DNA from 2 places in the Sphingobium sp. KCTC 72723 genome. Region 2 is predicted to be linked to the other one. Evidence: riboswitches for the same ligand, from Rfam matches in the RefSeq annotation. Region 2 holds a riboswitch; the other holds the start of a gene.
What was found. A riboswitch is a leader RNA that binds a small molecule or an ion and turns the genes downstream of it on or off. The one in region 2 is predicted to bind cobalamin.

Region 1: it holds a riboswitch for cobalamin, as region 2 does, so the genes downstream of both, SPBM01_RS20435 (TonB-dependent receptor plug domain-containing protein) here and SPBM01_RS15480 (CbtB domain-containing protein) in region 2, are expected to answer to the same signal.

The regions. Positions count from the first base shown of each region.
Region 1 covers NZ_CP060388.1:4,191,803-4,206,736, reverse strand. Annotated here, with positions in the region: gene SPBM01_RS20455 (penicillin-binding protein activator) at 1-1,059, shown strand, start outside; gene SPBM01_RS20450 (ABC transporter ATP-binding protein) at 1,176-1,964, opposite strand; gene SPBM01_RS20445 (FecCD family ABC transporter permease) at 1,958-2,953, opposite strand; gene SPBM01_RS20440 (ABC transporter substrate-binding protein) at 3,073-3,876, shown strand; gene SPBM01_RS20435 (TonB-dependent receptor plug domain-containing protein) at 3,914-5,749, opposite strand; cobalamin riboswitch at 5,922-6,145, opposite strand; gene fdhD (formate dehydrogenase accessory sulfurtransferase FdhD) at 6,214-7,143, opposite strand; gene SPBM01_RS20425 (molybdenum cofactor guanylyltransferase) at 7,180-7,701, shown strand; gene cobA (uroporphyrinogen-III C-methyltransferase) at 7,711-8,493, opposite strand; gene SPBM01_RS20415 (nitrate reductase) at 8,480-11,089, opposite strand; gene nirD (nitrite reductase small subunit NirD) at 11,211-11,546, opposite strand; gene nirB (nitrite reductase large subunit NirB) at 11,552-14,074, opposite strand; gene SPBM01_RS20400 (alginate export family protein) at 14,278-14,934, opposite strand, start outside.
Region 2 covers NZ_CP060388.1:3,157,962-3,172,895, forward strand. Annotated here, with positions in the region: gene SPBM01_RS15465 (acetyl/propionyl/methylcrotonyl-CoA carboxylase subunit alpha) at 1-332, shown strand, start outside; gene SPBM01_RS15470 (MaoC family dehydratase) at 732-1,199, shown strand; gene SPBM01_RS15475 (histidine phosphatase family protein) at 1,165-1,710, opposite strand; cobalamin riboswitch at 1,741-1,871, shown strand; gene SPBM01_RS15480 (CbtB domain-containing protein) at 1,906-2,133, shown strand; gene SPBM01_RS15485 (CbtA family protein) at 2,143-2,871, shown strand; gene gor (glutathione-disulfide reductase) at 2,952-4,298, shown strand; gene SPBM01_RS15495 (LysR family transcriptional regulator) at 4,311-5,198, shown strand; gene SPBM01_RS15500 (bifunctional sugar phosphate isomerase/epimerase/4-hydroxyphenylpyruvate dioxygenase family protein) at 5,284-7,146, shown strand; gene SPBM01_RS15505 (TetR family transcriptional regulator) at 7,184-7,843, shown strand; gene SPBM01_RS15510 (alpha/beta hydrolase) at 7,946-8,932, shown strand; gene SPBM01_RS15515 (carboxylesterase/lipase family protein) at 8,932-10,551, shown strand; gene SPBM01_RS15520 (DUF3237 domain-containing protein) at 10,538-11,071, shown strand; gene SPBM01_RS15525 (hypothetical protein) at 11,068-12,156, shown strand; gene SPBM01_RS15530 (type II 3-dehydroquinate dehydratase) at 12,266-12,724, shown strand; gene SPBM01_RS15535 (MFS transporter) at 12,721-14,010, shown strand; gene SPBM01_RS15540 (TonB-dependent receptor domain-containing protein) at 14,079-14,934, shown strand, end outside.

The DNA of each region.
Region 1 (14,934 bases), 1.0 Mb from region 2:
CCCGTCCAGCCGACCGGACCGCAAGTCAGCGAAGGGCTGCCCACCGACACCTTGCGCCATCGTGTCGCCTTGCTGGTGCCAATGAGCGGACCCAATGCGGGCGTGGGTCAGTCGATCGCCAACGCGACCACACTGGCATTGATGGACACCAAAACGGACAAGGTACGCATCACCACTTACGACACCGCGCTGGGCGCAGCGGCAGCGGCGAACCGGGCGTTGACGGAGGGTAACCGCCTGATATTGGGACCGTTGCTGGCGGAGGATGCGCGCGTGATCGGGCCAATCGCCGCGCGCGCCAATGTGCCTGTCATCAGCTTTTCCAACGACACCGGCGTTGCAGGCGGCAGCGTTTACATCATGGGTTATAACCCCAACCAGTCGATCGAACGGGTCGTGGGCTTTGCGCGGGAAAAGGGACTGAGCCAGTTCGCCGCGCTGGTGCCGCGTGGCACCTATGGCGAGCGGGCGGGCAATGCGATGTTGCGCGCGGTGGAGCAGGCGGGCGGCACGGTCGTATCGCTCCAGACGTTCGACCGCAGCCCGGCGTCGATCACGGCAGCGGTGAAAAAATTGCAGGCCGCGTCCAGTTATGACGCGGTCCTGATCGCCGACAGTGGCAAGGTGGCGTTGCAGGTCGCGCCGATCGTGCGGAAAAATGGCGGCGCGACGGCGCGGCTGCTCGGCACCGAATTGTGGAATACCGAAGGCACGCTGGCCGCCAGCCCGGTGCTGCGCGGGGCATGGTTCGCCAGCGTTTCGGACACGCTCTATGGCCAGTTGGCGGGCAAATATCGCGCGCGCTATGGCAGCACGCCATTTCGCCTGTCGTCGCTGGGCTATGACGCGGTGCTGCTGACCGTGCGAATCGCGCGCGACTGGAAGCCCGGCACCCCCTTCCCCGCTACGCGGCTGCGCGATGGCGGCGGTTTTTCGGGGATCGACGGCGCGTTCCGCTTTGGCCGTAACGGAGTGGCCGAACGGGCGCTGGAAGTGTCGGAAGTGGGCGCTGGCACGGTGACGGTCGTGGCACCTGCGCCAAAGGGCTTTGGGGAATAGTGTCCAATCCTCCCCTGCAAGGGGAGGTGGCTGGCCGCAGGGCAGACGGAGTGGTGTCGCACTCTCGATAGCATGACACCCCTCCACCATTCGCTGCGCGAACGGTCCCCCTCTCCTTACAGGGGAGGATTTTTGATGCGCCCGGTCGGCAGGATGAGGGGCCAGCCATTGCCCGGATCGATGCAGGCAGTGATGCCATAGACGCTGGCCAGCCGGTCGGCGGTCAGCACGTCGAGCGGCGCGCCGTCAGCGACCAGCGCGCCGCGATCCATCAGCACGAGCCGGTCGCACCAGCGCGCCGCCATGCCCAGGTCGTGCAACACGGTGACGACCAGCGCGCCGCTGCGGGCTTCTTCGCGCAACAGGTCCATCACGTCGATCTGGTGGCCGGGGTCCAGCGCGGCGAGCGGTTCGTCGGCGATCAGGCCGCGCGCGCCCACGGCCAGCGCGCGCGCCAGCAACACCCGCGCCCTCTCCCCGCCCGACAATTCGGTGGCGATCCGACCTTTGAGATGCGCCACATCGGCGCGAGTCATGGCGGCTTCAACGGCGGTTTCGTCAGCAGGCGCCAGGCGCGATAGCGGTCCCAGATGCGGCAGGCGGCCCAGCGCGACCAGCCGTTCGACGGCCAGCGGCCAGTGGAGCGTCTGCCCCTGCGGCAGATAGGCGATGGCGCGCGCGATGCTGCGCCGGTCGAGCCGGGACACGTCCTGCCCATCGATCAGCACCCGGCCAGCCTGCGGCTTGGCCAGCCCCAGCATCGCCCGGATCAATGTGGATTTGCCCGCGCCATTGGGTCCGATGATGCCGACCAGTTGGCCCGGCTCCAGCATCAAATCAACGGCCTGCACCGCTGCATGGCGGCCAAGGCGAACCGACAGGCTTTGCGCGCTGATGCTCACCATAGCCGCCGCTCCCGCATCAGATGCATGAGGAATATCGGCACGCCCAGCAGCGCGGTAACGACGCCCAGCTTGAGTTCATTGGCGGTGGGGATCAACCGCACGCCAACATCCGCCAGTGTCAGCAGCGCCGCCCCGCCGATCAGCGAGGGGAGCAGCACGGCGGAGGGCGAGCGATCGGTCAGCGGGCGGACGATATGCGGGACGATCAGGCCAACAAAGCCGATCGCGCCCGACACCGCCACCGCCCCGCCCACGCCGATCGCGACGCCCAGCATCATCCGCCAACGCGCGGCATTGAGATTGACGCCCAGCGCCTGCGCGCCTTCCTCCCCCAATGTCAGGGCGTCGAGCGTCCGCCCGTCGGCCAGCAGCAGCGCCGCGCCGATCGCGACGCAGGGCAATGCGACAGCGACATGGACATAGCTGCGGTTTTCCAGGCTGCCCATCAGCCAGCTCATGATTTCCATCGCGGCGAAGGGATTGGGCGACAGGTTGAGCGACAGGCTGATCCCCGCGCCCGCGAGCGTGCCGACCGCGATTCCGGCGAGGATCAAGGTGAGCGGGCTTTCCGAAGATCCGGCCAGCAGGAACAGGGCAGCAATGGCGACGAGCGCAGATGTGATGGCGAGCATCGGCAGGACGAGCGGGTGAAGCGCGCTGATGCCATAATAGAGCGCACACACCGCGCCCAGCGCCGCTGCATTGGATGCACCCAGCACCGAGGGTTCGGCGAGTGGATTGCGCAGATAGCCCTGCAACGCCGCACCCGACAGGCCCAGCATGGCTCCGACGATGAGGCCCAGCAGCAGGCGCGGCAGGCGCAGGTCCAGGATGATGGCGCGCGCGATATCGTCTCCGCCGCCGGTCAGGACGGCAAGGATGCGCGCCGGGCTGATCGCGACAGCGCCCAGCAGCACCGACCCCAGTGCCGCGACGAGCAGAATGAGGAGCAGCGCGGGGATGAGGAGAGGATGGCGGCGGACGGTCATTTGTGAGCGCCTTGGCGGTTGGCAAAGCAGGGTGTTCCTGCGAAGGCAGGAACCCAGTTCTGACGGTGGGACTGGATTCCTGCCTTCGCAAGAACATGACGTGCTAACAGACAGGCTCCATGACCCGTTTCCTGACCCTTGCAGCGGCCGCCCTGACACTCACCAGCGCGGCCCATGCTGCGCCACGCCGGATCGTGTCGCTCAATGTCTGTGCCGACCAGTATCTGATCGCGCTGGCGGACAAGGGGCAGATTGCGGCACTCAGCAGCAATGCGCGCGATCCCGAATTGTCGGCGGCGGCAGAGGCTGCACTTGGGCTTCGCGTGCTGCGGCGCGCTTCGGAGGAGGTGCTGGCGATCCGGCCCGACCTGATATTGGGCTATCCCATCGGGCCGAACAGGGTCGCGGGCGCGCCGCCGGGGCAATGGACCATGCTGGGGCTGGCCAGTGCGGACAGCTATAGCGCGATCCTCGATCAGATACGGCAGGTCGCGCGGGCGGTGGGGCATCCTGAGCGCGGCGAGCGGCTGATCGCGCGGATGAACCGCGATCTGGCAGCGCTGCCAAAAGCGAAGCGTGGCGGGGTAGCGGCCTATTATCAGCGGCGCGGCTATATGACCGGCACCGGCACGCTGGTCGACGACCTGATGCGCCGGGTGGGCCTTGTGAATCTGGCAGGCAAATTGGGCAAGCCCGCGCTGGCGCAGGTGCCGCTGGAGGCGATGGTCGCGGCGCGGCCCGACTGGCTGATCGTCGAAAGCGGCAGCGTGGCGGTGGTCGATCAGGGGACCGAGATGCTCCAGCATCCCGCGCTGAAATCCGTGCCGCGCATCAGCGTGCCGCAAAGCTGGACCGTATGTGGCGGCCCGGCCTATGTGCAGGCGGCGCAGGGTATCATTGCGCGGTTGAACGCGCATAAGTGAAGGGACGGGCTGCGCGCCCGTCCCCCCTTGTCCCCCGTCAGAAGCGGACACGCACGCCGCCAAAGGCGGAGCGGCCATAAACGCCATAGCCATAGGCGGTGGCGTAGGCTTCATCGAACAGATTGTCGATGCGGCCATAGACTTCCAGATGCTCGCCCAGCGACAACGCGGCACGCAGGCCCGCCAGCGCATAGCCGTCGAGGCGGCGGGTGTTGGCGGCATTGTCGAAGCTGTCGCCCACCATAGTCAGCGTCGCGCCGGTGGACAGGCCGAAGGACCAGACATAGTCTGCCGAGACGCTGACCGCGTTGACCGCGCGGCGCGGCAGGAGGTTGCCATCCGTAGCCCCACCCGACCGATCGCGCGCATCGACATAGCTATAGCTGCCGGTCACGGTCAGCGCGTCCACGGGCTTCAGCGCAATGCTCGCTTCCACGCCCTTGGCACGGGTGCGGTCGAGGTTGCTGTAGCTGAAGGTCGCATTGTCGTAATTGATCTGGTCAGTGGTGTTGCGCAGGAACGCCGTGACCGACAGGATCGCCCGCTCCCCGTCCAGGCTCTGGTCGAAGCCGATGTCGTAGCTTTTCGATCGTTCGGGGCGCAGCGCGCTGTTGCCGCTGAATGTGTCGTAAAGCTGATAGAGCGAGGGTGCCTTGAACCCTTCGCCATAGCTTAATCGCACATTGGTCGCGCCCGCATTGGGCGTGTAGTTGGCGTTCGCACCGAACGTGGTTGCGCCGCCGAACTGGCTATGGTCGTCATGGCGCACGCCGCCAGTGACGGACAGGCCAGTCAAGGGCTTGACGATCGCCAGCGCATAGACGCTGTCGATATTGATCTTCGCCGACGACGTACTGCCGAAACCGAAGAAGTCGTAATCGGGGCGCTCATGTTCATAGCCGAACACCAGCTTGGCCTGATCGACCGGGGCATATACGCCTTCATATTCAAAGCGCAGGTTGGTGCCGGAATAGCCATAATCCGCGTCGGTGCCGCGCACGAAATAATAGTCGCGGTCGTTGCGCAAGTAAGTCACCGCCGCGCGGCTGGTCAGGCGACCGTCGAGCAGGGCAAGGTTGAGGCCCGCATAGCCGACATATTGGTCCATTTTCGACACGTCGCTGCTGTCGGCAGGCGCGCCGAAGAAGCTGTCATAGTCGAGGTCAGCATGGATATAATAGCCGCGCAGATCGAGGCTCAGCGCGTCGCTGAACGCCAGTTTCAGCCGGGCATTGGTGGCGATATTTTCATAGCCGTCCTTTTCCGTGCCACCCACAGCCGACGAAATGCCATCGGTGCGAAAATAGGCTGCGCCAATGCCGCCCGACGCCATGCCGCTGGTGCCAGACACATCTGCTTTCGCGTTCAGCGTATCGCTATAGCCATAATCGACCGAGGCGTTGGCCCCGAAACCTTCCGCCGGCACGCCGGTCATGATGTTGACCACGCCGCCGATCGCCTGGCTGCCATGCACGACCGAGTTGGAGCCGCGCAGCACTTCGATCCGGCGGATATTGCCGGTCAGCAAATGGCCGAAATCATAGCCGTCACCAATGCCGCTGGGGTCGTTGACCTTGACCCCGTCGATCAGCACCAGCGTCTGCGTCGTTTCCGCGCCGCGCAGCGACACGCCGGTCACGCCGCCAGTGGAACCATTGCGGTTGAAGCGGACCCCCGGCGTGGTCGCCAGCAGATCGACCACATCGACCGCCTGCCGCGTGTCGATCGTCTTTGCATCGATGATGGTGATTGCCTGGCCGACTTCGTCGCGCGATTGGGCAATGCCCGACGCGGTGACGACGATATTGTCATCCTGTGCCAAAGCAGGCGTGGCCGCCAGCAGCGCGAGAAGAGAAATCCCTGTTTTTACCATGATAATAGCCCTGAGCGTCATGTGCGACTTCAAGGCCGGGGCGTCCGTTTCGCAACGGTCGCGCCGCGATGCAGGATGACGCCACCCCCCGCCGCACGGCACGATGCGGCCCCGGCCGCATAGCGTCGCTCGACGGAAAACCACCGTGCCATGACCATCCCCTGGATCAGGGCAAGAGCGACCAGACGCCGGCAGGTCTCCTGGCTCGCGGGTCATAGCGGCGATGCACAAGCCTTCCCGAACCCAAAAGGTTCAGTGACCGGGTCTTTGAAACCCTCTGTGCATCGCGCTCACCGCTTACAGTTGCAGGGACAGCCGTGGAATAGGGCAGTTTCCCGCCCGCACCACATTCCCGTTTTCAGCCTCTTGCGAGGCACCGGCGCGATCTATTGCAAGGACGATGAACCGCCCCTGCGCCGCGCGCTCTAGGGGAAAGGTGGAGCGGTGCCAAGCCGCCCGTGTCGCTAAGGCCGCAAAGCGTTGCCATGATGCAACAGCGCGTCGGGCCGGGCCAGCACGACCAGCGGCAGCCCGGCCTGTTCCGCACGCTGGGCTGCCAGCGCGGTGGGCGCGGAAATGGTGACGAGCAGCGGGCATCCGCTCAGCACCGCTTTTTCCACCAGTTCATAGGAACAGCGCGACGACAGCAAGGCAAAGCCACCGTCCCAGTCGGTGCCTGCGCGTTTCATCGCCCCGATCAGCTTGTCGAAAGCATTGTGCCGCCCGACATCTTCGCGCGCGCAGCCGATCGTCCCGTCCGCGCCGACATAAGCCGCGACATGGGCCGCGCCGGTGGCAGCGTTAAGCGGCTGGTGCGCAGCCAGTTCACCCAGCGCACGGAAAATGGCGGCGGGTTCTGCGCGTGATTGCGCCGTAACGGGCGGCAGCGGGCGCATCGCCTGTTCCAGATTTTCAACGCCGCACAGGCCGCACCCCGATTCCGACAGGCGGTGCCGCACCCGGTCCAGCAGACCATCGGTCCGGTCGGCAGGCAGCGTGGCGCGCGCGACCATCCCCTGCCCGGTATCATGGACATCGACGGCGAAGGGCGCGTCGTCCGGTCCGATCAGCCGGTCGGCCAGCGCGAAGCCCAGCACGAGATCGCCAATATCATGCGGGGTCGCCATCAACACCGCATAGCCGACGCCGTTAAACTCGACCGCGATCGGCACTTCCTGCGCCAACGCGCGGGCGACCGGATCGGCCTGACCGTCCGGGGTCAGGCGAGTGAAGGGGACATCGGGCGAATGGTGCGTCACGATGTGGGGTGTCCGAAGGTAACGGACAGGATCGGCGGCGCTGCGGGCATGAAGCGACCCTATGGCCCGGCGTGCCGCAACGCAATGCCATGCAGGTCCGGCACGCTTTTTGACGGGGGTGACCATGACACTCATATGCTATCGGCTTGGGACATTCATGTGCGGGGCGATATGGCAGGGTCAGGGATATTGGGCGCGGTGCTGGCCGGTGGACGATCGCGCCGCTTTGGCAGCGACAAAGCGCTGGCGGTGATGCCGGACGGGCGGACGCTGATCGACCATGCGGTGGCAGGACTTGCGCCGCATGTCGCAAGCATCGTGATTTGCGGGCGTGAGGGTGGCCTGGCAGATCGGCCCGCGCCGGACTTGGGACCATTGGGGGGATTGAACGCTGCGCTGCATCATGCGCGCGCGGAAGGTTTTGCCGGGGTGCTGACCAACGGATGCGACATGCCGCTCTATCCGGCGGATCTGCCCGTGGCGCTGATCGGCGCAGAGGCAGCGATCCTTAAAGGTCAGCCTTTGCTGGGCTGGTGGCCAGTGACGCTGGCCGATGTGCTGGACGCGCAGCTGGCGGAGGAGAATAATCGTTCGATCCGGGGCTTTGTCGATCGGATCGGCGCGCGCGTGGTGGATATGCCGGGGCTGATACTGCCCAATATCAACCGGCCGGAGGATCTGGCGGGGTTGTGATTCGCTGGATCAAACCGTCGCGGCCACGCGCGCCGCAACTTCCACTGGAACGCCATTGCCTGCGACCGCTTCGCCGATCAGCAATAGCGTCGGGTCTTCGTCGCTGATCGTCTGGACCAGAAAAGCGAGCGCCGACAACTTGCCCCGGATGAGGCGTTCGCCGGGCAGCGAGACGTTGACCGCGACCATCACCGGGGTTTCGGGGTCACGCCCCGCACCGATCAGGCTGCGCGCGATTTCGCCTGCCGCCGCGCGGCCCATATAGATGCCCAGCGTGCCGCCGGGCCGGGCCAGTGCGTCCCAGTCCAGCTTGAGCGGTTCGCCCGCTTTCAGATGCGCCGTCACCAGCGTCAGCCCGCGCGCCTTGCCGCGCAGAGTGAGCGAGGCGTGGCCGCTGGCCGCCGCCGCGCTGGCCGTAGTGATGCCGGGGCAGATGCGCACGCGCACGCCGCCTTCGCCCAGATGATCCATTTCCTCCGCCGAACGACCAAAGATCGACGGATCGCCACCCTTCAGCCGGACGACGCGCTTGCCCGCGCGCGCGGCGGCCAGCAACAGATCGTTGATGCTTTCCTGCTGCTTGCTGTGGCGGCCCGAACGCTTGCCCACACTCACTCGCTCGACGTCATCGGGGATAAGGTCCAGCACGCCCGGCCCGACCAGCGCATCGTAAAAGACGATGTCGGCAGCGCAGATCAGCTTTTCCGCCTTGCGCGTCAGCAGATCCGGGTCACCCGGCCCCGCGCCGACCAGCCAGACTTCGCCGCGCGCGATCAGTTCATTCGGCTGCATGGAGCGTCTCCTGTCGAGTCTGGGCAAGGATGTTGGCAAGTGCGGGGCGGCAGGAACCGCAATTGGTCCCTGCGCCAAGGGCTGCACCGATGGCAGGCACGTCCACCAGTTGCTGGCTGCGGATGGCGGCGACGATAGTGTTCAAACCGATGTCGAAACAGACGCAGATGATTGCGCCCTTATCCGGCTGATTGCCCGGCCCACGTGCCGCCAGCACCGATGCACCGACGCTTTCGACCGCCAACTGGCCGATCAGCCAGTCGCGGGTCGGCAATATGCCGGTGCGGGTGACGATCAGCACGCCCGCCAGCTTGCCGTCGCGGATGATCGCGACGCGGCGCGTACCGCGCGTCTGGTCGATCGCCTCTACGCGCTCACCCTTGGGCAGGCAGGCTTCCAGCCGCGCCGCATCGCCATTGCCCGCCACTTCATACAGCGCGCCGCCCGGTACGGTGATGCGGGTGGCCCACAGGCATGGCACGCGCACGGGTTCGTCGCCGCGCAGGATGAGGAAGCCTTTCCATTCGGTAGCGACTTTTTCGACGCGAACGGGCGTGGATTTGAAGCCCGGCTGACCCGAATGGGGATCGACCAACGGGCGGGGCAGCAAGCCCGTGCGCCCCCCGCTCGATTGCTGGTCTGTCCAGTGGATCGGGGTGAATATTTCACCAACGCGCTGGCCAGTGCTGATCGCCGCCCGGAACAGGCTTTCGCCCTGCGGCGTGGCGACGCGGGCCAGATCGCCATCGGCGATACCGAGCGCGGCGGCGTCGGCGGGATGGATTTCGACCAGCGGTTCCTCGCGATGGCGCGCCAGTTTGGGCGACAGGCCGGTGCGAGTCATCGTATGCCACTGGTCGCGATAGCGCCCGGTGTTCAGCGTCATCGGCCAGTCGCGCAGCGGTGCCTGAACATCCATCTGGCTGACCGGCAGCAGCCGCGCCTTGCCATCGGGAGTCGAAAAACGCCCATCGGCGAAGGGCGTGTCGCCCCAGCGGAACGGTTCCATCGCGTCATAGGCTTCGTTGCCCATGGTCGCCTGACCGCGCAGGTTCAGCAGCCGCGCGCCGTCATTCTGATAAGCAGTCAGGCGCGCATGTTCGCGCCAGATGTCGGCGGGCCGATCATAAGCGAAAGCATTGCGAAACCCCATGCGCCGCGCGACTTCCGTCACGATCCACCAGTCGGGTTTCGCTTCGGCAGGCAGCGGCAGCAGCGCGCGCTGGCGGCTGATCGTGCGATCCGAGTTGGTAACGGTGCCGTCCTTTTCGCCCCATGCCGCGGCGGGCAGGCGGACATGGGCGTGGACGGCGGTGTCGGTGGTGGCCATCACGTCCGACACGACGACGAAGGGGCAGCTTTCCAGCGCTTCGCGGACGCGATTGGCGTCGGGCAGCGAAACGGCGGGGTTGGTCGCCATCACCCACAGCGCCTTGATCCGCCCTTCGTTGATCGCGCGAAACAGGTCGACGGCCTTCAGCCCCGGCCTGGTCGCCATGGTCGGCGCGGCCCAGAAGCGGCCGACGCGCGCGACATTGTCCGGCGCAAAATCCATATGCGCCGCCAGCGTGGACGCAAGGCCACCGACTTCGCGCCCGCCCATGGCGTTGGGCTGACCCGTGATCGAAAAGGGCGCGGCACCCGGCTTGCCGATGCGGCCGGTGGCGAGGTGGACGTTGATGATCGCATTGACCTGATCGGTGCCGCGAATCGACTGGTTGATGCCTTGGCTGAACATCGTGACGGTGCGCGGGTTCGCAGCGAACAGTTCGTAAAATTGCTGAAGCATGGCGGGCGGCAGATCGCACGCCTTGGCCGTCGTCCACAGGTCATGGCCGGTGCGGATATGGTCCCAGAAGCCGTCGGGCGCGTTGACGCTGCGCGCCATGAAATCCGCGTCCAGTTGCCCCGCCTGATCCATCCAGGCGAGCAGCCCGTTCATCAGCGCGACGTCGCTGCCGGGCCTCAGCGCCAGATGCAGGTCCGCGCCTTCGCAGGTTTCGGTGCGGCGCGGGTCGATCACCACCAGTTTCGTGCCGCGCGTGGCGCGGGCGGCCTGGATTCGCTGATAGACGATCGGGTGGCACCAGGCGGTGTTGGACCCGACCAGCACGATGAGGTCCGCTTCGTCCAGATCGTCATAGCTGGCGGGAACGACATCCTCACCAAAGGCCCGGTTGTGGCCCGCGACTGCGCTCGACATGCACAGGCGGCTGTTGGTGTCGATATTGGCCGACCCGATAAAGCCCTTCATCAGCTTGTTGGCGACATAATAATCTTCGGTCAGCAATTGGCCGGAGACGTAGAAGGCGACACTGTCGGGACCATGTCTGGCGATGGTTTCGCGGAAACGTTTGGCCACAAGATCGAGCGCCTTGTCCCAACTGGCGCGCTTGTCGCCGATCATGGGATGGAGCAAACGGCCTTCAAGGCCCACCGTCTCGCCCAGATGCGTGCCTTTGGAACACAGCTTTCCGGCGTTGGCCGGATGCGCTTCGTCGCCCCTGATCGTCACGGCGCGGCTGCCGGTCGGCGTCGCCGCGATGCCGCAGCCGACGCCGCAATAGGCGCAGGTGGTGCGGATAGGTTCGGCCATTATAGCCCCTCCCCTTCAGGGGAGGGGACGGGGGTGGGGGCTATCCATCGGGCGCAGCGTCTCAGGCACGCCCCCACCCCAACCCCTCCCCTGAAGGGGAGGGGCTTTTGGTTGTGCTTCCTCACGCCGCATCCTTCATCGAAACAGGCCGGGCGATCAGGATGCGGCCATCTTCCTGTTTCACCGCGATCGTGGGGGTGCAGCCTTTATCCTCGCCCTGCGCCTCCCCGGTTTTCAGCGCGATGTTCCAGTTGTGCAGCGGGCAGGCGACGTTGTGGCCATGGACGATGCCCTGGCTCAGCGGCCCTTTCTTGTGCGGGCATTCGTTGATCAGCGCGAACACATGGTCGTCGCCGGTGCGGAAAACGGCGATTTCCTTTTCGCCGCCGATATGGACGGTGCGCGCGCCGCGTTGGGGAATGTCGGCCAATGTGCCGATGTCGATCCAGTCGGTCATGTCATTCACTCCGCAGCGATGGAGATGGGCTGGAGATGCTGGTGCAGCTCGGTTTCGGCACCGGCGGCGCGCTGCGCCCACGGGTCGTCCTGGCTGAAACTTTGCGAATAGAGGAAACGGGCGCGCAGCGCTTCGCGGCCTGCGTCATCGTCCGCGATCCGGGCTTTGACATAATCGACCCCTACCCGTTCGATCCAAGGCGCGGTGCGCTCCAAATAGCGGGCTTCCTCGCGGTAAAGCTGCGTGAAGGCGGCGCAGTAATCGAGCGCTTCCTGCTCAGTAGATACCTTGCACAGGAAATCGGTGACGCGGACATGAATGCCGCCATTGCCGCCGACATGGAGTTCATAGCCCGAATCGACGCACACGATGCCGAAATCCTTGATCGTGGCTTCCGCGCAATTGCGCGGGCAGCCCGACACCGCGATCTTGAACTTGTGCGGCATCCACGACCCCCAGGTCATCCGCTCGGTCTTGACGCCAAGGCCCGTCGAATCCTGCGTGCCAAAGCGGCACCATTCGGACCCGACGCAGGTTTTGACGGTGCGCAGCGACTTGCCATAGGCGTGGCCGGATACCATGCCCGCCGCATTGAGATCCGCCCAGACGGCAGGCAGATCTTCCTTCTTGATGCCGAAAATGTCGAGCCGCTGGCCGCCGGTGACCTTCACCATCGGCGCGTCATATTTTTCGACCACGTCGGCAATCGCCCGCAATTCGCGCGGGTTGGTCAGGCCGCCCCACATGCGCGGAACGACCGAATAGGTGCCGTCCTTCTGGATATTGGCGTGCATCCGTTCGTTGACGAAGCGGCTCTGCTGATCGTCGACATAGACGCCGGGCAGCGCGCAGAGCAGATAGTAATTGAGCGCAGGCCGGCATGAAGAACAGCCGTCGGGCGTGGACCAGTGCAGTTTCTGCATCACTTCGGGGATGGAACGCATGTCCTGCGCCACGATTTCGCGGCGCACATCGTCATGGCCAAAGCTGGTGCATTTGCACATCGTCTTCGGCCCGGACTGGACATCGTCGCCCAGCGTCAGCGCCAGGATATTTTCGACCAGCCCCGTGCAGCTGCCGCAGCTGGCCGAAGCCTTGCAGCCCGCGCGCACCGCGTCCAGGCTGCACGCGCCCTTTTCGATGCAGGCGACGACCTGCCCCTTGCTCACGCCGTTGCAGCCGCAAATCTCGGCATCGTCCGAGAGCGCTGCAACGGCCGCCTTAGGGTCCATCACGCCTCCTCCAGAGGCGAAGGACTGGCCAAAGATCAGCAGGTCGCGAATGTCGGCGACATCCTCATCCTTTTTCAGAAGGTCGAAATACCAGCCACCGTCAGCGGTATCGCCATACAGCACCGCGCCGATGACGCGATCGTCCTTGACGACTACGCGCTTGTAGACGCCGCGCGAAGCGTCGCGCAGCACGATATCCTCGCACCCTTCGCCGCCGGAGAAATCGCCGGCGGAAAACACGTCCAGACCCGCAACCTTGAGCTTGGTGGAGGTCACGCTGCCCTTATAGCCTGTGTGCCGGTCGGTCAGGCCATCGGCCAGGCTGCGGCACATGTCCCACAGCGGCGCGACCAGGCCGTAGACATTGCCGTCATGTTCGACACATTCGCCGACCGCCAGCACGTCAACGTCGCTGGTGACCATATGATCGTCGACCTGGATGCCGCGATTGACCGCCAGCCCCGCTTCGCGCGCCAGCGCAGTGGACGGGCGGATGCCCACGGCCATCACGACCAGACTGGCGGGGATTTCGCGGCCATCCTTCAAACGAACGCCCTCGACCTTGCCTTGCCCAAAGATTTCGGCAGTGTTCGCGCCGGTCAGGATCGTCTGGCCGCGTGCTTCCAGCGCGCTCTTGAGCAGCCAGCCTGCCGCTTCGTCCAGCTGACGTTCCATCAGCGTGTCCATCAGGTGGATGACGGTGACCTTCATGCCGCGCAACGTCAGCCCGTGCGCCGCTTCCAGCCCCAGCAGGCCGCCGCCGATCACGACGGCGCTGCCGCCTCCCGCCGTTTTGCCAGCCTCAGCCGCCGCCAGCATCGTGTCGACATCCTGCATGTCGCGGAAGCTGATGACGCCGGGCAGATCCTTGCCCGGCACCGGGATGATGAACGGGTCGGACCCTGTGGCGATCAGCAGCTTGTCATAATGCACGGTGCGGCCGCTATTGGCAGTGACGCTCTTGGCTGCGCGGTCGATGGCGGTCACCGGGTCCGCGACGATCAGTTCGATGTCATTGTCGGCATACCAGGCGCGGTCGTTGATGACGATGTCATCGAACGTTTTTTCGCCCGCCAGCACCGGCGACAGCATGATGCGGTTATAGTTCACATGCGGTTCCGCGCCGAAGATGGTGACGCGGTAGCGTCCAGCGTCGCGCGCCAGCAATTCTTCCACCGCGCGGCACCCGGCCATGCCGTTGCCGACCACGACCAGATGCTCGCGCACATCGTCCATCGGTACGAGGATGTCGTCCCCGCTGTCCGTCACCGGACTCACTCCGTCCTGAAATTCCATCCTCGTCACTCCAGAAAACAAAAAAGCCGCCATCCTGACCCCCGGTTAGAACCGGAAGTCAGGATGGCGGCTTTGCCATCATAAGTGCCGCAACGACCCGTCCCTGGATCATATTGGCTATGGTTGGAAGGACAACTCTGTCCTCTTGCATTGCACCATAAACGGAATCGCCGACACGCTCAAGCGATTCCGTTCGCGGTCGATCAATAGGCCCAGTCGGCCTGAATCCACAGTTTGTGAGTGTCGGTCGCCGTCACCTTGGCATCATAACGGGCGTAGCGGACGGACAGGGCCGTCTTTTTCACCTTCGCCGATGCGATAAGGTTGATCTCATTGCCATAATGCTGGTCCAGCCGGTCGCTGTCGAAGCGATGCCAGGTCGCCATCAACGCCACGCCCGACAGCGGACCCAGCTGTTTCCAGCCATAACCGCCGCCGACATACAGGTCGCGGATGCCATTGGCAGGGGTGATCAGAAACTTGTCGGCCCAGCCCTGAAACTTGAAATTGGTGCCGAGCGGCGTCTGAAAACTGGTGAGAGCGGCACCCCGACTCGCGCCCAGCACTTCATAGCCTGCGTTGAGCTTCCATCCCTTCACGTCCAGCGTCGCGTCGGCCAGCCAATAGTCGGCGCTGTAATCGTTGGGATTGCGGTGATAGTCCGACTGGCGCGCATAGCTGAGCTGGTAGCTGAGCTTCGCCACCTTCGACAGCGGACGCGCGCCTGCCAGCCGCACGCCATAGGTCTGGCTGGACATGCGAAAGCCCTGCATCGCGGCTTCATCCTGATCGACGAGATAGGCAAAGCCGGTCAGCGCGCCGATGGGCGTGACGTAGGACAGGTTAGCGAAGATATTGTC
Region 2 (14,934 bases):
GCGAAGGCGATGCGCGCGCGCTCGACGATGTGCTGATCGCGCAGGGTGGTCAGGTATGGCAAATGCAGCCATGGCGTGTGGACGGCGGCGCCTCCGCCACTGCCTCCGACGGCGCGATCCTTTCCCCCATGCCGGGGCGCATCATCGCCGTGTCGGTCGCGGCGGGCGACGCGGTGGTGAAGGGCCAGAAACTCGTCACATTGGAAGCGATGAAGATGGAACATAGCCTGACCGCACCCTTCGACGGGACGGTCGCGGAATTGAACGCCGCTGAAGGCGGTCAGGTGAGCGAAGGCACGCTGCTGGTGAAGATAGAGAAGGTCGAAAGCTAGGGTCGGAATCGTCTCCCTTCCTGCAAGGGCAGGCTATCGCATATGAAAACGTCCCACGTTCAATCGTCATGCTGAACTTGTTTCAGCATCCATTTCTCGTCACGAACAACTGCTTGGTGTGGAGAAATGGACCCTGAAACAAGTTCAGGGTGACGGTGAAAGAGGGCATGTTTCCATATGCGACAGCCCTGCCTGCAAGAGGAGGATCAGTTGAAGTTATTCGATCATAACGCATTGAAAAAACAAAATGATATGCCGCAAACCAAACCTCTGTTGCCCACTGTGCGACATTTCGCCTTTTCTCTATAACCCATTGAATACAAACAGAACTTCATAATCCCATAACAGCCACATGGACGAACTTTGTAAAGTTCCGAAACGACAGGAGCAAATCACGACATGGCCGGACGCTATTTCGACCAGTGGCAGATTGGCGACACGCTGATCCACGACATTCGCCGCACCGTGACGGAAACGGACAATGTCCTTTTCACCACCATGACCCACAACCCCCAACCGCTGCATCTGGACGCGGAATTCGCGAAGGCCAGCGAGTTCGGCCAGATTCTTGTCAATGGCACCTTCACCTTTGCGCTGATGATCGGACTGTCGGTGGGCGACACGACGCTTGGCACGCTGGTCGCCAATCTGGGTTATGACAAACTCGTCATGCCCAACCCCGTGTTCATCGGCGACACGCTGCGCTGCGAAAGCGACGTGAGCGACCTCAAGCCCAGCAAGTCCCGCCCCGGCGCGGGCATCGTCACCTTCACGCACCGGCTGCGCAATCAACGCGACCAGATCGTGTGCCAATGCCTGCGCATGGCCCTCCTCAACCGATCCCCTGAAGCCGCCAGCCCCGGTTGAACGACAGGCGCGTGCGCGAAAGCGGGGCGAGGTCGATCGCCAGCATCGCGCGCGGCGGCACGTCGAGGATATGGGCCAGTGCCGCGCGCACGACCATAGGATGGGTGATCGCGCACCACGTCCCGGCCAGCCCCGCGACATGATCGACCCACGGGCCGATCCGCTGCTGGACCTGCGCCATCGTCTCGCCGCCGGGCGCGCCGCTGGCGGGGTCGGCGATCCATTCCCGCAGCGCTTGCGGAGGCACGGCATCGAATGTTCGCCCGGTCCATTGGCCATGGTCGATCTCGACCAGCGCCGCTTCGACCGTAAAGGGCAATGCCATAGCCTGCCCCGTCTGTTGCGCCGCCAGCGCCGGGCTGCACCCGATCAGCGTCGCGCCAACATGATCGGCGCGTGCCGCATCGCGCCGCCCGCCCGCGTCCAGCGGTTCGTCCGGTCCGGCAAAGCCGCCGGTTCGGGCCATCCGCGTGGTCCCGGCGCAGATCAGGATGAGGGTGGTCGTCAGCATCGACTCCGGCAAGACAGGTTGACCCCGCCGCCCCGCCCGTCCAAAGAAGGGCCAGCGTCCATCAGGAAGAAGCCGGTGTAATTCCGGCGCGGTCGCGCCACTGTTATCGTCGTCGCCTGTCGCCGTCGAGAGCCAGACCTTCCTGCCGGACTCATTGATCTGCACGGGACGCGAAATCCCCAAAGGAGTATGACCATGGCGACCATTGCCGCATCGTTCGACGACGCTTTCATCCCCATTTCCGGCGGTAACGCCATCCCGCTGGACGACATCCTGCCCTGGGCGCTGTTCGGCACGCTGATCGCCACGATCTTTCTCTATTTCGTCAGCACCGAACAGGGTGCCTATGCGTTTTTCGATGGCATGTATGTCCATGAATATGTGCATGACGGTCGCCACCTCCTCGGCTTCCCCTGCCACTGACGCGCGGCCATGACGAAACAATTGCTGTGGCGCGGGATGCTGGTCGGCATCCTCGCGGCCCTTTTCGCCACGCTGTGCGCGCGCGTCCTTGCCGAACCGCAGGTCGACCTTGCCATCGCCTTTGAACATCGCGGTCACGCCGCTCACGCCACTCACGCCATGCCGGGCATGGACGATGAACTGGTCAGCCGCGCGACGCAGAAGGGCGCTGGCCTGCTCACCGCGATGACGCTTTACGGCGCGGCGGTCGGCGGCATCTTCTCGCTGGTGTTCGCTTATGGCTATGGCCGCGTCGCGCGCCTGGGACCGCGCAGCTTCGCGCTGTTGCTGGCATGGCTGGCCTTCGTGATCGTGGTGATCGTGCCGGGGATCAAATATCCCCAGACACCCCCTGCGGTCGGCAGCCACGACACGGTCGGCATCCGCACCGCCGCCTATTTCGCCATGATCGCCCTGTCGCTCGCCGCCGCTGTCGTTGCAGCCAGACTGCGGACCCAAATGCGGCGCAGCCTTAGCGCGTTCGATGCGACATTGGCCGCCATTGCCCTTTACGCTGGGCTGATGCTGCTCACCCAATGGCTGTTGCCCAGCGTCAACGAAGTGCCGGCCGACTTTCCCGCCACCCTGTTATGGGATTTCCGCGTCGCTTCCATCGCCACCCAAATGGTGCTGTGGAGCGGCATCGGCATCGCGTTCGGCTGGTCCGCCGAACGCCTGCTCCAGCGGCAGGGGCGATAGCTGCATAAAAGCCATTTGTAACCCGCCACGCCAGCCTCCATATGCGGGCGATGAGCCGAGCGCGGCCAGCGGAGACAGGCATGAGCGATTATGATTTCGACCTTTTCGTCATCGGTGCAGGGTCGGGCGGCGTGCGCGCGTCCCGCGTGGCGGCGGCCCATGGCGCAAAGGTTGCGGTGGCGGAGGAGTTTCGCGTCGGCGGCACCTGCGTCATTCGCGGCTGCGTGCCAAAGAAGCTGCTCATCTATGGCGCGCATTTCGCCGAGGATCTCAAAGATGCGCGGCGTTTCGGCTGGAACGTGCCGGATTGCGGTTTCGAATGGCAGACGTTGCGGGACAATGTGCTGGGGGAAGTCGACCGGCTGGAGGGGCTGTATCGCAACACGCTCGACAGCAACAAGGTCGAACTGATCGGTGAACGGGCGACGGTCGCCGGGCCGCATACCGTCAAGCTGGCGAGCGGGCGGGAAATCACGGCGAAATATATATTGGTGGCGACAGGTGCCTGGCCAGTCACCCCCGATGTCGAAGGCGCCGAACATGGCATCACGTCGAACGAGGTGTTCCATCTGGACGAATGCCCCAAACGCATCGTAATCGTCGGTGGCGGCTATATCGCCAATGAATTTGCCGGGATTTTCCATCAGCTGGGCAGCCATGTCACGATCGTCAACCGATCGTCCACGCTGCTGCGCGGCTATGATGAATCCATCCGCGATCGCCTGCTTCAGATTTCGACGGTGAAGGGCATCAATTTCCGCTTCAACGCGCAAATGGAGCGGATCGAAAAGGACAAGGACGGCTCGCTTCACGTCCATTTCAAGGATGGCGACCCGGTCAGTTGCGACGTGCTGATGTTCGCGACCGGCCGCACCCCCAATCTCGACGGGCTGGGCCTGGAATCCGCCGGGGTGGAACTAAGCGACAAGGGCGCGATCAAGGTCGACGATTATAGCCGCACCAGTTGCGAGAGCATCTATGCGGTGGGCGACGTGACCGACCGGCTGCAACTGACCCCCGTGGCGATCCGCGAAGGCCATGCCTTTGCCGACACGGTGTTCGGCGATAACCCACGGACTGTCGATTATGGCTGCGTGCCATCCGCCGTGTTCAGCCATCCCCCGCTCGCGGGCGTGGGCATGACCGAAGCGGAAGCCAAGAACCGGCTCGGCACGGTCAAGGTCTATACGTCCGACTTCCGGCCGATGAAAAATGTGCTGGCCGGGCGCGAAGAACGGGCGCTCTACAAGATGATCGTGGACGCCACGACCGACCGGGTCGTCGGCCTGCACATGATCGGCCCGGACGCGCCCGAAATCCTTCAGGCGGCGGCCATCGCGGTAAAGGCGGGCCTCACCAAGCAGGATTTCGACGACACCGTGGCCCTGCACCCCAGCATGGCGGAAGAACTGGTGCTGCTGAAATAGGGCGCAACAGCGATGTCGCAATGGGACGGGATAGACGAATTTATCGCCGTGGCGACGACGGGTTCCTTCTCGCGGGCGGCAAAGGCGATCCGCATGTCGCCCACGCATGTCAGCCGGGCGATCATCGCGCTGGAACAGCGGGTGCAGGCGCAGCTTTTCTTTCGCACCACACGCACGGTCCGCCTGACCGACACGGGCCGGGTCTTTTTCGAACGCTGCGCCCACATTGCGCAGGAACGGGACGAGGCCATTGCCCTGATCGGCGAGCAGGGCGAACCGCAGGGTGAATTGCGCGTCACTTGCTCGACCGCGATGGGCGAGCGTTTCGTCGCGCCGATCATCCGCCGTTTCGCCATGCACCATCCCCGGCTGAACGTGACGATAGACCTGTCGAACCGGGTCGTGGATCTGGTGGGGGAGGGCTATGATCTGGGCATCCGCACTGGCGCTGTGTCCGACCCGCGCGTCATCGCGCGGCGGGTGGCGTCGCGCACGCTCCACACCTGCGCTGCGCCAAGCTATCTGGCGCGGGCGGGCAAACCGGCGCGCGTCGATCAACTCGCGGCGCATGAACTGATCGTCGGCAGCAGCGACGCCTGGCATTTCCGCGTCGGCGATCAGGATGTGGCGCACTATCCGCGCGGGCGCTTCCGCTGCAACAGCGGCCATGCGGTGATGGAAGCCTGCATATCGGGACTGGGCATCTGCCAGTTGCCCGATTTCTACATCCTGCCTTATTTGCGGCATGGCATGGTCGACCTGATCCTGACCGATTGCCAGCCTGCGGATGAGCCGATCTGGGCCGTCTATCCCCAGCGCCAGCATCTTTCGCCCAAGGTGCGGGCGGTGGTGGAGATATTGGAACTGGAATTGTCGTCGGTCATCAACGCACGGGCGTAACGACTATGGACGCTGTGCATTAGCCCTTCTCACCTGTTGTACTAGATGGTACACGACGTTCGAGGATGCAAAGAAGGGCAAAGCCATGAAGACGTCGATCGCCACCGTTTCGGTCAGCGGGACACTGGACCAGAAGTTGCAGGCGATCGCCGCTGCCGGGTTCGACGGGGTGGAAATTTTCGAAAATGACCTGATCGGTTTCAATGGTTCACCGCGTGAAGTCGGCGCGATGATCCGCGACCATGGCCTGACCTGCACCCTGTTTCAGCCGTTCCGCGATTTCGAAGGGATGCCCGGCGACCTGCGCGCCAAGACGTTCGACCGGGCGGAGCGCAAATTCGACATCATGCAGGAATTGGGGACTGACCTCGTCCTCATCTGCTCCAACGTCTCGCCCCAGGCGCTGGGCGACCGGCAGCGGATCGTCGATGATTTCGCCGAACTTGGGCAGCGCGCGGACAAGCGCAACTTGCGCGTCGGCTATGAAGCCCTCGCCTGGGGGCGGCATGTGTTCGACCACCGCGATGCGTGGGAAATCGTCCGCACGGTCGATCATCCGGCCGTCGGCCTCATCCTCGACAGCTTCCACTCGCTCGCGCGCAAGGTGCCGACCGACTCGATCCTGACCATCGACCCGGCTAAGCTGTTCATCGTCCAGATTGCCGACGCCCCCGCGCTCGACATGGATTATCTCTACTGGAGCCGCCATTTCCGCAACATGCCGGGGCAGGGCGACCTGCCCATTGCCGACTATGTCCGCGCGCTGCTCGACATCGGCTATGCCGGGCCGTTGTCGCTGGAAATCTTCAACGACCGTTTCCGTGCAGGTTCCGCGTCCGGGGTCGCGCTCGATGGCTATCGTTCGCTGCGCATGGTGGAGGATGAAGCGCGCCGCCTGTCCGCCCGCGCGCCTGAAATCGCGCCCCGCGTCCCAATCGACGGCGTGGAATTCATCGAATTTGCGACCAGCGAAACCGAAGCGCCGATGCTGGAAACCATGCTGGGTGCCATGGGCTTTGCCAAGGTCGGCCGCCATGTGCGCAAAGCCGTGACTCGCTGGCGGCAGGGCGACATCAACCTGGTCGTCAATTGCGAGACGGAAGGGTTCGCGCATAGTCACGACATCGTCCACGGCGCATCGGTCTGTGCGCTGGGCCTGCGGGTCAGGGACGTACCGGCCGCGCTGGAGCGGGCCGCCGCGCTGCGCATCCCGCGTTTCGATCAGGCAGTGGCATCCGACGAAATGCAGATCCCCTCGGTGCGCGGGGTCGGTGGCAGCCTCATCTACTTCATCGAATCCGGCACGCAGGACGCGGTGTGGGACCGGGAGTTCGAACCGCTTGCCCCCGCCGACCAGCCCGGTGCCGGACTGGACCGGATCGACCATATCGCGCAGGCCATGGGCTATGAGGAGTTTCTGTCCTGGCTGCTTTATTATTTCGCCCTGTTCGACGTGACCAAGACGCCCCAGCTGGAAATTGCAGATCCCTTGGGTATCGTTCACAGCCAGGCGGTGGAATCGCCCGATCGTGGTTTCCGCGTCACGCTGAACGGATCGGCGGCGGCGCAAACGCTCTCCTCGCGCTTCCTGCACCATTATATGGGCGCGGGCGTGCAGCATATCGCCTTCATTTGCGACGATATATTTGCCGCGCGGGACGTCATGGTCGAACGCGGGCTGGAACTGCTCGACATTCCCGCCAACTATTATGACGATCTGGCTGCGCGTTTCAGTCTCGACCCGGATCTGGTCGCGCGGATGGCGGCGGGTAACATCCTCTACGACCGGATTGGCGATCAGGAATATTTCCAATTCTACAGCCGCGCCTTTGCCAAACGTTTCTTCTTCGAATTCGTCCAGCGGCGTGGCTATGATGGCTATGGTGCGGGCAATGCGACGATAAGGCTGGCGGCGCAGTCCCGTTTCCGGGCAGACATGCCCGCCTGACGACCGGCGGCAGGATTTGGACAAGGAGCGATAAAGAGTGGCAAAGGCGGTGCTGACGGCGATCGAGGGCGGGGCAAGCACGCGCGCGGTGGAGGCGGAGGAGACCCGGCGCAACATATTGGACGTGGCGACCCGCGAATTTGCCGACAAGGGATTGAGCGGCGCGCGGATCGACGAAATTGCCGAACGGACCAATTCGTCCAAGCGGATGATCTATTATTATTTCGGTGGCAAGGAAGGCCTGTATCGGGCCGTGCTGGAACGCGCCTATACCGCCGTGCGCGAAGTGGATGCAGCGGTGAAGCGCGACCATCTGACCCCCGACGCGGCGCTGCGCGACCTGATCACCACCACCTTCGACTATCATATCGAACATCCCGAATTCGTCCGGTTGGTGATGAACGAAAATATCCTGCGCGGCGCGCATATCGGCGAAGTTCCCGGCATCCGCGAACGCAACCGCCGGGTAATCGACAATTTGCGCGACGTCCTGGCGCAGGGCGTGGCCAGCGGCCATTTCCGCGAGGGCATCGACCCGGTCGAATTGCACATGACCATCAGCGCGCTGTGCTTCTACAATGTCTCCAACCGCTACACCTTCTCCTTCGGGTTCGATCGCGACATGTCCTCTGCAAAGGCGCTGGGCCGTCGCCGCATGTCGGTTATCGACATCATCGAAAGCTGGTGCCGCGCCTGACGCGCTGCGCGTTACGCCATCCAACTTCGCATCTTGTACTGGCGCACCAATCGCGATACCAATGAACGAAATAGTTAGCACATAATATAGCAGGAGAGGCCAATGCGCAAAGTTGCAGCCAGCATGATGGGCGTCATTCTTTTGGCTCTGGCGGCAGGAGCGGTTCCCGCCCATGCGCAATTGCCCTCCACCGCGCCAGAACCTGCGCTGGGCGATCCGATGCCCGACCGCCGCGTGACCTTTGCCAACGGCGTCACTGCCACCACCGACATCGCCTTTTCGACCATCCCCGGTTATCGCCCGATCACGCTCGACCTTTATCGCGCCGCCGATGCCAAGGGTCCGCAGCCACTCGTCATCTACATCCATGGCGGCGGCTGGATGGGCGGCCACACCCGCCAGTCGGGCGCGTTCAGCGATTTTCCCGCCGTCCTGTCCGCCCTCGCGGCAAAGGGCTATGTCGTCGCTTCGCTCGAATATCGCCTCTCGCTCGAAGCGCCCTTTCCCGCCGCGATCGACGATGTCCGCACCGCCATCCGCTTCCTCAAGGCCGGGGCGGCAGGCTATGGCATTGATGCGGCGCATGTCGGCGTCTGGGGTGGCTCTGCCGGGGGACAACTCGCGGCGCTCGCGGCCTTGCAATGTGGCGCAGCGCCCAGCGGATCGGACAAGAGTAACCCGACCCAGTCCGATTGCGTGCAGGCAGGGGTCGGCTGGTATGGCGTCTATGACTTTGCCTCCATGCCCGATGGCAACATGCCCCGCGCCGAAAATGCCTATCTCGACTGCACCAAGCCAGCCTGCCCGGCAGACCGCATCGCCGCCGCCAGTCCCGCCGCGCATGTCGATGGCCGCGACCCGCCGATGCTGCTGATCCATGGCACCGATGACAAGGTGGTGCCGGTGGAACAATCGCGCCTGCTGGCGGATCGGCTGAAGGCGGCGAAGGTGCCAGTCACGCTCGACATCATAACCGGCGTCGGCCACAGCTGGATCGGAGCCAATGCCGATGCGACCCGTGCCGCCTCGCTCCGTGCGCTCGACCTGACCTTCGGCTTTTTCGACACGCATCTGAAAGGTCGCCACTGATGCGCGGCCTGCGCGCTGCGCTGGCGCTCTGCCTGCCGCTGATCGTCGCTAGCACCGCCATGGCACAGGTCGTTCAGGCCAGCGCAGGTGTGCCGGTGAAGACGCAGGCGGGGCTTGTCGGCGGTATCACTCTGCCATCGGGCGTGCGCGCCTGGCTGGGCGTGCCGTTCGCTGCGCCGCCGGTGCGCGACCTGCGCTGGCGCGACCCACGTCCGGTCGCGGCATGGACGGGCGTGTGGAACGCGGATCGCCCCGCGCCGGAATGTATCCAGCCGCTGCGGGGCCGGTCGATCAACCATTATTTCGGTGAGGAGGCGACCAGTGAGGATTGCCTCTACCTCAACATATGGGCGCCCGCCCAGCCCGCACCACCGGGGAAACCCTATCCTGTGGTCGCCTGGATCTATGGCGGCGCGTTCAATGTCGGCTCGGCTTCCATGGCCAATTATTCGGGCGAACCGCTTGCTGCCGAGGGGGTGGTCTATGTCGCCCTTTCCTATCGCGTCGGCGCTCTGGGTTTCCTCGCCCACCCCGGATTGACCGCCGAAGGCGCAGGCCATTCGGGCAATTACGGGCTGAAGGATCAGGTTGCTGGCCTGCAATGGATTCAAAGCAATATCAAAGGCTTCGGGGGTGATCCAGCCAATGTGACAGTGGTGGGCCAATCGGCGGGGTCTATGTCCATCTCGCTGTTGCAATCCAGCCCCGTCGCGCGCGGATTATTCCATCGCGTCGTCGGCATGAGCGGGTCCAGTTTCGGCGACCTGATGGCCCCTGCACCGCTGGCCGACGCCGAACAGGAAGGCGTCGCCCTGCAACAGGCATTGGGTGCAGATTCGATCGAGGGGATGCGTGATATTCCAGCCGATCGCCTGATCGCCTTGGCGGCGGGCGTCCCCCGCCGACCGATCGTGCTGGACGGGCAGTTGCTGGCGTTGGCCCCGCCCGCCAGCTTCGCCGCGCGCCAGCAGAATGACGTGGCCGCGATGATCGGCTTCACCCGCGACGAAAGTTTCCGCTCGCTGGGGCCAATCAACAGTCCCGCCGATTTCGAAGCGGCTGTGCGCAAGGCGTTCCCCGCCAATGCCGCACAAATCCTGAAACGCTATCCCGCCGCCACCGACGAAGCGGCCCGCCGCGCCGCCCGCGACCTGCAACGCGACGCCAGCGTCGGATCGCAAATGGCCGAATGGGCAGGGGCGCAGGCAGCATCGGGTAGGGCGCCCGTCTATCCCTATTTCTTCACCCGCGTGCATCCCTACACGCCCGGCATCAGCTTTGCGGATCATGACCCCGCAACGGTCGGTTCATACCACACCGCCGACGTGCCATATTGGCTCGGCACGCTCGACAGCCTCAACCGTTTCCGCACCACCCGCGACTGGAGCGCGGACGACCGGGCTTTGTCGGCGCAGATGATGGATGCGCTGCTGTCCTTTGCCCGCACCGGCAATCCGGGTAGCGGCTGGCCCGTCTATGGGGACAAGGCACCCCGGATGCGGTTGCTGGGGCAGGGTGGCGGCACGATCGCCTGGCCGCATCATGACGACCTGCCTTTGCTTGTGGGCGCTCCTGTCGCACCACCACCCGCACCGGGACGCCCCAATGTTCGCGATTGACGTCGCCCTGTCGCGGCGGAGCATGATGCTCTCTGGCGGCGCGCTTGCGCTCGCCTGGCCCGCTGCCGCCCGCTCGGCGTCCGACACGCCGGGGCTGGAATTCGTCTATGAAGCCATCGTCACGCTGGAACCGACGATCGAGATCGGCGCGACCCCGCTCGGCACCCGTCGCCGCATCCCTATCACGGGCGGCCATTTTTCCGGGCCGGACATTCGCGGAACAATATTGTCGGGCGGTGCGGACTGGCAGTTGCAGCGCAAGGACGACTGGACCGTTATCGAAGCGGATTATATGATGCGCGCCGACGATGGCGCGCTGATCCATGTCCGCAATGTCGGCCTGACGAACAGCCGCGTTGCAGGCGCAAAGCAGCGCTACCTGCGCACCGTCCCGACCTTCGAAGCGCCCGATGGTCCCCATGCCTGGCTCAATCAGGCGATCTTCGTCGGCACATTGGGGCCGCCGCCTGATGATGCGCCCAAGCCATCGGTGCGCATCCGCGTCTATCGCGTCACATGATCCGCCCCGGTGCGGTCGCGGCACTGGCGCTGCTGACGCAGGGCTGCGCAACTACGCCCGCGCCACAAGCGGATAGCTGCGCGCCCACCGCGCAATTTGCGTTCATCTGCGGCGCGACAAAGCCCGAAGATCTGGCCCGCATCCCCGGCACGCCATGGCTGATCGCCAGCGGCTTTTCGACCGGCGCTGGCCTGAAACTGGTCGATACGCAGCGTCGCACCGCAACGCTCTGGTATCGCGGTCGCCCGGATCAGGCCGACCCCGAACCGGCCCAGACCGATTGCGCCAGCCCGCCCGATCCCGCCCTTTTCACGGCCAGGGGGATCAGCCTGCGCGTCCTGTCTCCGGGCAAGGCGCAGTTGCTGGTCGTCAACCATGGCGGACGCGAAGCGATCGAGCGGTTCGCTGTCGATTTCAGCCGACCCGACGCCGCACCCATATTACGCTGGCAGGGGTGCCTGCTCATGCCGCCGGGGCAGGTCGCCAACAGCGTTGCCTCCTATGCCGATGGCACAGTGCTGGCCAGCGTGCTGACGCGACCCGGCACCAGCATCACCTATTTCGTGGCTGGCCGCATCACGGGCGGCGTTTATCAGCGCGCACCGGGCGAAGCGGCCTTCCGCCTGCTGCCCGGCACCGCATTGCCCGGCAATAATGGCCTGGAAACCGCGCGCGACGACAGCGGCTTCTATGTCGTCGCCTTCGGGTTGCGTCAGGTCGTCGCCTATGGCCGCCATGATACGCGCGAACCGCTCTGGCGCATCACTGCGCCCGAATTCATGCCCGATAATATCCACTGGGATGGCGACCGGCTGATCCTGGCGGGAATGGTGCGCGACGAGCCGTCCTGCGGCGGCGTGCGGCGGATCGTTAACGGAGTGGCCGACGGTATGGCCTGCCATCGCGGCTATGCCGTGGCCCAACTCAACCCGGAAAATCGCCATATTTCGCTGATCGCCTATGGCCCGCCTGACCCGCAATATAGCGGCGTATCGGCAGCGGTTCTGATGGGTAAGGCGCTCTGGCTCGGCTCCTTTCAGGCCGACCGGATCGCCGTGCGCGACTTGCATTATATCGCTCCGTAAATTTGAAGTAACTAGTTAGTACATTTCACTTGCAGCCGTCGCATCGAGGGCTTAAAGCGATTCTGGCGATCGGAAACCAATACCGACGCTTTGGGGAGGAGGGCCGCTGATGGGACAGCGTTATATTCATATCCTGAACGGGCCTAACCTGAACTTGCTTGGCGTTCGGGAGCCTGCGATCTACGGCCACGAAACGCTGGCCGATGTGGAAGCCGCGTGCCGCGCAGAAGCGCAGGCCGCCGGACTGGACATTCTGTTTCACCAAAGCAACGCCGAACATGATCTGGTCGGCTGGCTGCATCAGGCGCGCGTCGGCGCAGTGGGCATCATCATCAATCCCGCTGCCTTTTCCTATGCGGGCTATGCCATATTGGATGCGCTCAAAATGTGCGAATGCCCGATCGTGGAGGTTCATATTTCCAACATCCATCGCCGCGAAGCGGAATGGCGTTCCCGCTCGATCATGACGCAGGTCGTGACTGGCATCATTTCGGGCCTTGGTGTCGATGGCTATGCGCTTGCCGTCCGCCATCTGGTGAAACTGGACCAGCGGCAGGTCGCGGCATGACCGGCATCGCCCAGATCCGCCCGACAAAGGCACGTCTTGGCGTGCTGGGCCTTATCAGCGTAGCGACCTTGCTCAACTATATGGATCGCGCCGTCATGGGCGTCGCGGCACCATCCCTGACGCAGGAACTCAAGATTTCGCCCGAACTTATGGGCGTCCTTTTTTCCGCCTTTTCATGGACCTATGCCGCTGCACAGATTCCCGGCGGCATCGTGCTGGACCGGCTCGGCACCCGCATCACCTATGCCGGGTCGCTGATCCTGTGGTCCTTCTTCACGCTGCTCCACGGGCTGGCGGGCAATGTCGCGATGCTGTTCGGCTTTCGTCTCGCGCTCGGCATATCCGAAGCGCCCTGCTACCCCTGCAACAGCCGTATCCTGAGCAGCTGGTTCCCACAGCAGGAACGCGCCCGCGCCAACGCGGTCTATGCCGTGGGCCAATATGCCGGCCTCGCTTTTTTCAGCCCCATTCTGTTCTGGGTCGTGGGCAGCCTGGGCTGGCGCGCCCTGTTCATCATTGCGGGCGGCGCAGGTCTGGCTTTTGGCCTGCTGATGTATGCCCGCTATCGCGATCCGCAGCATAGCGACCGCGTCAACGCAGCCGAACTGGAACATATTCGTGCCGGTGGTGGCCTTGCCGATGCCGCTTCGTCCGCGCCAGTCGCCTTCTCCTGGTCCAATGTTCGTAAACTTATGTCGCAGCGCCAGATTCTCGGCGCGTCGATCGGCCAGTTTTGCGGCAATTCGACACTGGTGTTTTTTCTGACCTGGTTCCCCACCTATCTGGCGACCGAACGGGGCATGGACTGGCTGAAATCGGGTACTTTCGCCGTGCTGCCCTATATCGCTGCTTCCGTCGGCGTATTGTTGGGCGGCTATGTGTCGGACATGCTGGTTCGCCGCACCGGGTCCGCCAATATCGGTCGCAAGCTGCCGATCGTCGTCGGCCTGCTGCTGGCGTCCACCATCGTCGCGGCCAATTTCGTTGAGAGCAACACGCTGGTCATTGCCATCATGTCGGTTGCTTTCTTCGGGCAGGGGATGGTCAATCTGGGCTGGACGCTGATTTCCGATGTCGCGCCGCGCCAATATATCGGCCTGACCGGGGGGGTGTTCAATCTGTGCGCGAATCTGGCGGGCATCGTGACGCCCATCGTGGTCGGCGTGATCGTGGGCCAGACCGGCTCCTTCTACGGCGCGCTCGGGTTCATCGGCCTGCTCGCCCTGATCGGTGCGGCGTCCTATATATTCATCGTGGGGGATGTGAAGCGGGTGGAGATGGACTGACCCGGTCCGACAGGATTTCAGTATTTTTTCATGAACGAACTAGTTAGTAATAAAAAGGGAGGATGAAAATGAAGGGATTATTTCGTGGGGATCTGCGCCGCAGCCTGAAACAAGGCGCGTCCGCAACCGCATTGACACTCGCCGCATTCGCTGCGCCCGCCATAGCGCAGGATAGTGCCGCCGCGCCGCAGGCCGAAGAACAGCCCGCCGCCGCCGATATTGTCGTGACCGGGTCACTCATCGCACGGCCGAACAATGTCGCTGTCAGCCCCATCGTCACCGTGTCCGATGAACTGGTCCAGCAGAGCGGCCAGATCACGCTGGAAGATTCGCTGAACCAGCTGCCCGGCTTCACCCCTTCGGGCAATGCAGGCACCGGCGGCCAGGGCAGCGGCGGTCGCGCCACGCTCAACTTGCGCGGCCTGGGTTCCAACCGCAACCTCATCCTGCTCGACGGTCGCCGCCTGCCGCTGTCGGACATTAACGGCAATGTCGATATCAACATCCTCCCTGAATCCATCATCGGTTCGGTCGATGTCATCACTGGCGGCGCATCGGCCATTTATGGCTCCGACGCCATGTCGGGTGTCGTCAATTTCAAGACGGACCGTTATTTTGACGGCGTGCGCGCCGACATTCAAAACGGCAACAGCTTCCGTGGCGACTATGGCAAATTCAACGCTTCGCTGGCGCTGGGAACCAAATTCGCCAATGATCGCGGCCGTTTGATGCTGGCGCTCAGCTATGCCAATCGCGATCCGCTGTCGGGGTCGCAGCGTGACTTCTTCGCCAATCGCGTGCCTTCCTCCTTCATCGGCACTGGCGCCTTCGTTCCCGACGCGCTCAACCTGCCTACGCAGGCGGCGCTTGGCACGGTGTTCGGTCGCTATGGCGTAACCACGCCAATCAACCGCACGCTCAACC